3 regions of the Kluyvera sp. NPDC087067 genome follow, and region 2 is predicted to be linked to each of the others. Evidence: predicted binding sites of a transcription regulator. Region 2 holds the regulator's gene; each other region holds the start of a gene.
The links. The regulator Fur, encoded in region 2, represses iron uptake genes when iron is present. The targets are predictions, from matches to a motif close to ATAATAATGAGAACNACTATCAA.

Region 1: a site for Fur is predicted at 1,206-1,228, ahead of fhuE (ferric-rhodotorulic acid/ferric-coprogen receptor FhuE). Genes of this name have one in related genera too.
Region 3: a site for Fur is predicted at 1,893-1,915, ahead of efeU (iron uptake transporter permease EfeU). Genes of this name have one in related genera too.

The regions. Positions count from the first base shown of each region.
Region 1 is NZ_JBIUZS010000005.1:83,672-86,955, reverse strand. It holds gene ACIPDS_RS14190 (YncE family protein) at 1-947, opposite strand, end outside; gene fhuE (ferric-rhodotorulic acid/ferric-coprogen receptor FhuE) at 1,351-3,284, shown strand, end outside.
Region 2 is NZ_JBIUZS010000004.1:395,191-398,474, reverse strand. It holds gene ybfF (esterase) at 1-18, shown strand, start outside; gene ybfE (LexA regulated protein) at 149-442, shown strand; gene fldA (flavodoxin FldA) at 593-1,123, shown strand; gene fur (ferric iron uptake transcriptional regulator) at 1,417-1,869, shown strand; gene chiQ (ChiQ/YbfN family lipoprotein) at 1,992-2,333, opposite strand; gene chiP (chitoporin) at 2,384-3,284, opposite strand, start outside.
Region 3 is NZ_JBIUZS010000001.1:327,739-331,022, forward strand. It holds gene putP (sodium/proline symporter PutP) at 1-1,409, shown strand, start outside; gene efeU (iron uptake transporter permease EfeU) at 1,972-2,805, shown strand; gene efeO (iron uptake system protein EfeO) at 2,857-3,284, shown strand, end outside.

The sequences.
Region 1 (3,284 bases), on a different contig from region 2:
TTCACGGCGTAGCTGGTGGCATCCAGACGCAGCACTTTTTTCGATTCACGCTGGCTGATAAAAATTTCATTACGTTGTGCGTCGAACTTAATGCCCAGCGCGTCGCCGTCGATACGCTTCACGACTTTGCCCGTGTGCTCATCAAACACCAGCGTGGTTTTGGCTTTAGAGTCGTCGGTGACGAACAGGCGACCAGTTTTTGGATCTTCGGCCATGTTCAGCAACAGGTACTCTTTACCGTCGCCCGGCGTCCAGCGCTGTTCAATTTTGTAGCTTTGCGGGTTTATCACCAGCACTTCGCCTGCGCCGTTGGTGGCATAAATACGCTTGGTCAGCGGCGAATAGATAATCCCGGTGACCCATTTACCTGCGTTATCAATACGCCCCTTCAGGGTCATGGTTTTGGCATCAACAATCGAGATAAAACCAGGCTCTGCCACGCGACCAATAAACAGCAGGCCGTCGTGGAATAACACTTCACGCGCGCCCGTTGGATCGCCGTCTTTATCTTTTTTGCCGTCCAGCACTAATCGCTGAAGGACTTTCCCGCTTTTAGCATCGACCTTTGAAACTGCGCCATCCAGGGAATTGGTGGTGTAGAACACTTTGCCATTGTCATCGACCGCCATACCGAAGTTTTTCAGGTCGGTATGCGTTGTGCCTTTAGTGGCAAGCGTTGCCGGGTCGAGGCGGTAAATGACGCCCCCGTTTACATCCTTGAAGCTCTGCGCACTGGCAACATACAGCGCTTTCTGGGCTGATACATACGCCATTTCATACAAGCCATCACCCAGCTCGCGCTGATTTACGGAGGTGGCGGTCTTTAGCGCTGCCGCGTTCTCGGCGGGCTGTGCGTTCTCGGCAGCGGCAGGCAGGGCGGTCAGGGAAAAAGCGGCCATTAACGCGACGCCGAGCGCCGTTTTACGCGGGCTGAATAACGATACCATTCGAAACTCCATCATTGGATAAGCGATTCCCGCAAGAGGTCACCCTGAACGGGATAGTTTTAATAAGAATGAGAATAATAATTATTTATAAAAAATGAGCAAATCAGTTGCGTGTGTCAGGCGGTAATATCCGCCTGCAACAGGCTTTTCATTACGCTATTTTTGCGGTGACATGGCTGGAATAAGCATGTAATGCACTGATAAATAATATGTATACATTTGCTTACATTTAACTGACAAAACCGCCTGTGTTATTTAAAGCGAGTAATTATCATTAGCATTCTCATTTGTTGCCGTTATCGCTTTTTATGCAAGTTAAATGCTTACAGAAATTCTGGGTATTTTTCGCGGCTTTAAGCGCAAGGGTTTTCACTCACAATTACAAGATCTGATGGGAATACTTATGCATTTTTATGGCAGGGAAATCAGCGGCAGACCGCTTACCGTTTCACTTTTGGCGCTGGTCATTCACGGTTTTATCCAGCAAGCGCACGCGGAAGAAAAAAGCCAGGAAATGGTGGTGTATGGCAGCACCGACAATGCTGTGGATGAACAGCAGGATTATGCGGTGAAAACCACTCATGCGGGCACCAAAATGGAAATGGCCCCGCGCGATATCCCACAGTCTGTTACCGTGGTGACGCGTCAGCGGATGCAGGATCAGGATCTGCAAACCGTGGACGATGTGCTGACCAACGCAACCGGTGTTTCATCACAACAGATAGACTCCGAGCGTACCTATTTCTACTCACGTGGCTTTGAGATCACCAACTTCTCTTACGATGATATTCCAACCTCAATTGGCGATGCGTGGAACTATGGCGATGCGGCGGCTGATACCGCTATCTATGACCGAATAGAAGTCGTGCGTGGAGCCAATGGCCTGATGACCGGCGCCGGTGATCCGGGGGCCACGGTGAATATGGTGCGTAAACGGGCTGACAGCAAAACGGCGACCGGCAATATCAGCGCCAGTTACGGTAGCTGGAATACTCAGCGCTACGTGGCCGATCTCTCTACGCCGCTTAATGCTGACGGCAGCCTGCGTGGTCGCATTGTCACCGGCTATCAGGATCAGGACAGCTGGCTCGACCGCTATCATAAAACCAAGAAGTTTCTCTACGGCGTGGTGGATGCTGACCTGACCGACAACACCACCGTGTCATTGGGCTGGGACTATCAGAAATCCAACACCGGCAATCCGACCTGGGGTGGTTTGCCAAGCCTGTTTAGCAACGGTACGCGCACCCATTACGACCGCAGCACCAACACGGCGGCAGACTGGACGCGCTATCAGGTTGAATCGCGCAAGGTTTTCGTTGACCTGACCCACAATTGGGATAACGGCTGGTCATATCGCTTCAATGGTACCCACGGTGAGCAGACCTTCAACGATACACTGTTATATGTCATGGGGAACCCGGATGCCGATACCGGCGAAGGCGCAACCGGCTGGGGCAGCAAAGACAAAGGCAAACGTACCGTGGATTCTTTCGATACCTATGCCAATGGGCCATTCACGCTGCTCGGACGCCAGCATCAACTGATGGCCGGTGCCAGCTACAGTCGCCAGCATAATGCGACCGAAAGTCAGGACGGGCCGATGGAAGCCAGCCAAATCGGCATTTTCGACAACAACTGGAACGGGAGTGTGTCGCAGCCAACGTGGGGCGACTGGTATCAGAATGCCAATGATATCGTCCGCCAGAAATCGACCTACACTGCGGTACGCTTATCACTGGCCGATCCGCTTTCATTGATTTTTGGCGCGCGTTACACCCAGTACAGCACCGACGGCAGCAGCGGCGATATGCGCAAGTACAACACCACGCCTTACGGCGGACTGGTGTATGACCTGACCGAAAGCCTGTCAGCCTACGCCAGCTATACCTCGATTTTTGCGCCACAAACCAAGCGTTCCGTTGACGGTAAATGGTTGTCGCCGATTACCGGCAAAAACTACGAAACCGGCCTGAAAGCTGACTGGATGGACGGGCGCTTAACCACCAACCTTGCGGTATTTCGTATCGAGCAAGAAAACGTTGCGGAAGCGATAAGCGGTGAGTTCGTCAACGCCAGCAGCGAGCAGGCCTATCGCGCGACCAGCGGTGCGGTGAGTAAAGGCGCAGAGTTTGAGGTGAATGGTGCGGTGACCGATAACCTGCAGCTGACCTTTAGCGCGACGCGCTTTGTCGCGCAGGATAGCGATGGCCGTTACAACAGCTTTGCGCCGCAAACGCAGCTCAAGCTGTTCAGCCGTTACCGGGTTCCGGTTATGCCAGAGCTGACGATTGGCGGCGGGGCAAACTGGCAAAATGGCGTGTACAAGGATGTGAC
Region 2 (3,284 bases):
CGCTACCTCGCAGAGTGATTAAAAATGCAACGACCGCGCGCCAGAATAGCCGCGGTCGTTGGCGTGCGGGTTCCACTGATGTATGATTGCGCGCTGTCTGCATCGGGCGCTGCCCGGTAGCTTGTTTTCCCCGAAGTCACTCAGAACCATGGCAAAAGAACAAACGGACCGTACGACACTAGATTTGTTCGCAAATGAGCGTCGGCCGGGAAGACCAAAAACCAATCCGCTTTCGCGTGACGAACAGCTCCGCATCAACAAGCGCAATCAGTTAAAACGCGACAAGGTTCGCGGGCTGAAGCGCGTTGAGCTAAAGCTGAACGTCGAGGCCGTTGATGCGCTCAACGAACTGGCGACTGCCCGTGATATGAGCCGCAGCGAACTTATCGAAGAAATGTTGATGAGTCAGCTTGCGCTGCTGCACGGACAGGGGAAAGTCTGAAAATCCCCCCAAAACACACTTTCATGTAGCAGAGTGTGCAGTACGGCACGATTGCTGTTTCCGCACCCTTCTCTGTTCTGCTATGATTGCCCTTATCTGTGGGCAATAATCCACCACCATCTCATTAAGTTTCAAGAGGTTATTTTACTCATGGCAATCGTTGGCATCTTCTTCGGTAGCGATACCGGTAATACCGAAAATATCGCAAAAATGATTCAAAAACAGCTTGGCAAAGATGTCGCTGAAGTACACGACATTGCCAAGAGCAGCAAAGAAGACCTGGCGGCCTTCGATATTCTGCTGCTGGGTATCCCAACCTGGTACTACGGCGAAGCACAGTGTGACTGGGATGATTTCTTCCCGACGCTGGAAGAAGTTGATTTCAATGGTAAACTGGTTGCGCTGTTCGGCTGTGGCGACCAGGAAGACTATGCTGAATACTTCTGTGATGCGCTTGGCACCATCCGCGATATTATCGAACCACGCGGTGCGACCATCGTCGGCCATTGGCCTACTGCGGGTTACCACTTCGAAGCGTCTAAAGGCCTTGCCGATGACGATCACTTTGTGGGCCTGGCCATTGATGAAGATCGCCAGCCAGAACTGACCGCTGAGCGCGTTGAGAAGTGGGTTAAGCAGGTGGCAGAAGAACTGCACCTGGATGAAATCAAAAACGCCTGATGCAAATGAGGCGCGATAATATAATCGCGCCTCATTAATAGGTAAAAGCAATCAAATTAATAGCTACATTTTTTTAACTTTTTGCCACATACCTGTACAATATCTTCTGATTTAGCGTTGTTCCATCGCCTGATTTGTCGATGAAGCCTCGTTTTTGAAAGCTTAGCTGACCCGAGTCTTGCTGTTTTCATTTTGCCAGGGGCATTCTATAATGAGACGCATTAATTCGGGTGCATTCTCTGTGAAACTTTCGCTGATGGAAGTTAATCGTTTAGCAACAGGACAGATTCCGCATGACTGACAATAATACCGCACTAAAGAAGGCTGGCCTGAAAGTCACACTTCCACGGTTGAAGATTCTCGAAGTTCTTCAGGAACCTGATAACCACCATGTCAGCGCGGAAGACTTATACAAACGCCTGATCGACATGGGTGAAGAGATTGGCCTCGCCACGGTTTACCGTGTTCTTAACCAATTTGATGATGCTGGCATTGTGACACGCCATAATTTTGAAGGCGGCAAATCCGTTTTCGAACTGACCCAGCAGCATCACCACGATCACCTGATCTGCCTCGACTGCGGCAAGGTTATCGAGTTTAGCGACGATTCCATTGAAGCGCGTCAGCGTGAAATTGCGACCAAGCATGGCATCCGCTTAACTAACCACAGTCTTTATCTTTACGGTCACTGCGCTGAAGGCGATTGCCGCGAAGATGAAAACGCTCACGAAATCATCGAAAAGTAATTTTCTGCTTTCGTAAAAAGCCAGCCATTGCGAGCTGGTTTTTTTTTGCCTGTCGTTAGGCTGGCGCCATAAAAAAACCGCTGCAAGCAGCGGTTTTTTCAGTTATCAGCGTTCGGTTTATTTTATTTTTGTGGCGTATTATTGCTGCGAATTTCCTGCCAGATTTTATCACAACGGGCAGCAACCGCCTGATCGTTACCCGTTTTGCGGGCCTGAATGCACTGCTGATAATCCAGCACGCGCACGCTTTCCTGATTGGCAAATTGTTCGTGCTTCTTATCCTGACGCAGGACGTTCAGCACGCTCTGACAGGCTTCAATTTTATCGGGATTCCCCTGCGCGGTGTTAATACAGGCGCTGTAGGCATCCTTGAGTTTGCTATCTTCTTTCGGTGCCGGTGAAGTTGACTGCCCGCAGGCGGTCAGGCCGGTAGCCATTAAGGCGACAATAATCAGTTTTTTCATACGACGGGCCTCTTAGCAGCGGCAGAGGTTTCCCCCTGCCGCATCCTGCATCAGAAAATAGTGAACGGTGCGATCATCATGAATTTCACGTCGCGCTCATCCTGGAAGATGTTGCCGTAACCACCGCCCCAGCTTGGGATATCGGAGTGGTTGTCGTATTGCGTGAAGTGCAGTTTGAACAATGTCCCCTTCGCACGACCTTCCTGAACGGTGTACATCATGTCGAGGCTGTACGCAGACTCTTTGATGGTGTTGTTCTTGTCGTAGTAGGCATCTGGGTTGATCTGCCAGGTCGCTGGTTTCGCATCCCATGCATAGACGTAAGACGCACCGATGGCCCAGCCTGGGAGGTTCCAGTTTTTCAGGTCATACATGGAACCGAAGAACACTGCCTTTTCGCCGTTGGCGTTAAAGTCAGAACGGTTATCCCACCAGATATCCAGACGACCGTTTGAAGACGCGTAGGTCGGGGTCATACGCTGCAGGAAGTAGCCCTGCTGACCATCCGCTTTCACCCACGTCCCTTCCAGACGGAAGTCGAAAACTTCGTTGAGCTTATAGCCAAAGGTTAATGCTTGCAGCCATGCGGTGCCGTCGTAAATATCGTTCACGCCGCCGTCGCTGACTTTGTCGCGCGTTCCGTAGAACTGGTAGCTGGTGGTCAGCGGGCCGCCAGGGATATCAAACTTGTAGCTCCCTTTCGCGAAGTACTGATCCACATAGCCTTCTGCCTGACCAAATGCCGCTTCCAGCACCAGGTCATTTTTAAAATCATATTTCGCACCGATGGAGTGCAGGTAATCGACCTTGGTCTTCTTATCGTTTTGATAGAAGTTATCCATCTCCAGATGCCATGGCGCCTTGTACTCATTGGTCCACATGTAGGAGAAGCTCAGCGCGCCATTATCGCCATAGTCAAAGTTTGCCCCGGCTTCAGCACCCTGATAGGTA
Region 3 (3,284 bases), on a different contig from region 2:
GGGGCCGTAGCTTAGGGCCGTTTGTTACCGCGCTGTCTGCCGGTGCTTCGGATATGAGCGGCTGGCTGCTGATGGGCCTGCCGGGGGCGATTTTTATCGCCGGTATTTCGGAAAGCTGGATTGCCATTGGCCTGACCTTAGGCGCATGGATTAACTGGAAACTGGTGGCCGGGCGTCTGCGCGTGCACACCGAGGCCAATAATAACGCCTTAACGCTGCCGGACTATTTTACCGGGCGTTTTGAAGATAATAGCCGCGTACTGCGAATTATCTCGGCGCTGGTTATTTTGCTGTTCTTCACTATCTACTGTGCCTCCGGGATTGTTGCCGGTGCGCGTCTGTTTGAAAGCACCTTTGGCATGAGCTACGAAACGGCGCTGTGGGCCGGGGCGGCGGCGACCATTCTGTACACCTTTATTGGTGGATTCCTCGCGGTAAGCTGGACCGATACCGTGCAGGCGAGTCTGATGATTTTCGCCCTGATTCTGACCCCGGTTATCGTGATATTTGCCGTAGGTGGCCTGGGTGATTCGCTGGAAGTGATTAAGCAAAAGAGCATTGAGAACGTGGATATGCTCAAAGGTCTGAACTTCGTGGCGATTGTTTCGCTGATGGGGTGGGGTCTGGGCTACTTCGGTCAGCCGCATATTCTGGCGCGCTTTATGGCGGCCGATTCCCACCACAGCATCGTCCACGCTCGTCGTATCAGTATGACATGGATGATCCTGTGCCTGGCCGGTGCGGTTGCCGTCGGTTTCTTCGGTATTGCCTACTTCCAGAATAACCCTGCGTTAGCGGGCCCGGTGAGTCAGAACGCGGAGCGCGTGTTTATCGAGCTTGCGCAAATTCTGTTTAACCCGTGGATTGCGGGGATCCTGCTGTCGGCCATTCTGGCGGCGGTGATGTCCACGTTAAGCTGTCAGCTGCTGGTCTGCTCCAGCGCGATTACAGAAGATCTGTACAAAGCGTTTCTGCGTAAAAACGCTAGCCAGAAAGAGCTGGTGTGGGTAGGGCGCTTTATGGTGCTGGTGGTGGCGCTGGTGGCGATTGCGCTGGCGGCAAACCCGGAAAACCGCGTGCTGGGTCTGGTGAGCTATGCGTGGGCAGGCTTCGGCGCCGCGTTTGGCCCGGTGGTACTGTTCTCGGTGATGTGGTCACGCATGACCCGCAACGGTGCACTGGCAGGGATGGTTATTGGTGCGCTCACCGTGATTGTCTGGAAACAGTTCGCCTGGCTGGGGCTGTATGAAATTATCCCAGGCTTTATCTTCGGCAGTATCGGGATTGTGGTGTTCAGCCTGCTGGGTAAAGCGCCATCGGCCGCGATGCAAGAGCGTTTTGCGAAAGCAGATGCCTATTATCATTCAGCACCGTTACCTCGTACCGGTAGCCCGGACGAGGTGCGATAGCGCCGACTCCGGGGGAACTCGGTGCCTGTCCCGGCGGCGCTACGCTTGGCCGGGCTACAGGCTGCTGCGATTGTAGCCCGGACGAGGTGCGCTAGCACCGACTCCGGGGGAGCACGGAGCTTATCCCGGCGGCGCTACGCTTGGCCGGGCTACAGGCTGCTGCGGTTGTAGCCCGGACGAGGTGCGTTAGCACCGACTCCGGGGGAGCACGGAGCTTATCCCGGCGGCGCTGCGCTTGGCCGGGCTACAGGGTGCTGCGGTTGTAGGCCGGATAAGGCAAAGCCGCCATCCGGCAATGTGCGCGGTTATGCCTGATGGCGCTGCGCTTATCATGCCTACGTGACTGTCCCCAAGCCCGCAAATTTTGCGGGCTTTTTCATGCGCACAGCCTTAGTCTGCTACCGATAAATTGCGCAACTATATTGCCGCTATTCGTTTACATCTCGTCATTATTTCCCACACATTTCCCTTGTGTTTCCGCTTTTCTTAATGATAATCACTATCACTCACATTTACCGGACTTTGCAAAAGTTGACGGCGTTTCACATTTAAGGATGTCTGCATGTTTGTTCCGTTTCTCATTATGTTGCGGGAAGGTCTGGAAGCGGCGCTGATTGTCAGCCTGATTGCCAGCTATTTAAAGCGTACCCAGCGCGGCCGCTGGATTGGCGTGATGTGGATTGGCGTACTCCTTGCCGCCGCACTGTGCTTAGGCTTAGGGATCTTTATCAACGAAACCACCGGCGAGTTCCCGCAAAAAGAGCAGGAGCTTTTTGAAGGCGTGGTGGCGGTGATTGCGGTGGTGATCCTCACCTGGATGGTGTTCTGGATGCGCAAAGTCTCCCGCAACGTCAAACAGCAGCTTGAGCAGGCAGTCGATAATGCGCTGCAAAAAGGCAATAACCACGGCTGGGCGCTGGTGATGATGGTTTTCTTCGCCGTGGCGCGTGAAGGTCTGGAGTCGGTGTTCTTTCTGTTAGCCGCGTTTCAGCAAGACCTCGGCATCTGGCCACCGCTCGGTGCGATGCTTGGGCTGGCCACGGCAATTGTGCTGGGCTTCATGCTCTACTGGGGCGGTATCCGCCTGAATCTCGGCGTGTTCTTCCGCTGGACGAGTCTGTTTATTCTGCTGGTGGCAGCCGGTCTGGCAGCAGGGGCGATTCGCGCCTTCCATGAAGCCGGATTGTGGAACGCCTTCCAGGATGTCGCCTTTGACTTTAGCGGCACTCTGACGACGCATTCGCTGTTTGGCACGCTGCTGGAAGGTATTTTGGGTTACCAGGAAGCGCCGAGCGTCAGCGAAGTGGCGGTCTATTTCCTGTATCTGATTCCGGCGCTGGTGCTGTTCTTCTGGCCTCCGCGTCCAACAACATCAACTTCACGTATCACACCTTAAGGCTGATAACGGTTGCTAGTGACAACAAACTTTCTTTTAAAGGGATGGAACATGACCAAGAACTTCCGCCGCAGCGCGTTGCAGACGGGCATCGCCGCACTCTTTTCGACCGCGTTTATGGCGCACGCCGCCGATATTCCTCAGGTTAAAGTGACGGTAAACGACAAACAGTGTGAACCGATGTCGATAACCGTGAACGCCGGTAAAACCCAGTTCATCATCCAGAACCACAGCCAGAAAGCGCTGGAGTGGGAGATCCTCAAGGGGGTGATGGTGGTTGAAGAGCGTGAGAACATCGCGCCGGGCTTCACCCAGAAAATGACCGCCAATTTGCAGCCGGGCGAATATGACATGACCTGCGGCCTGCTGACCAACCCGAAAGGGAAGCTGATTGTGAAAGGTGAAGCGACAGCGGACGCAGCAAAAGCCAACGCCTTGCTGGATCTCAGCACCGCAATCACCGCTTATAAAGCCTATGT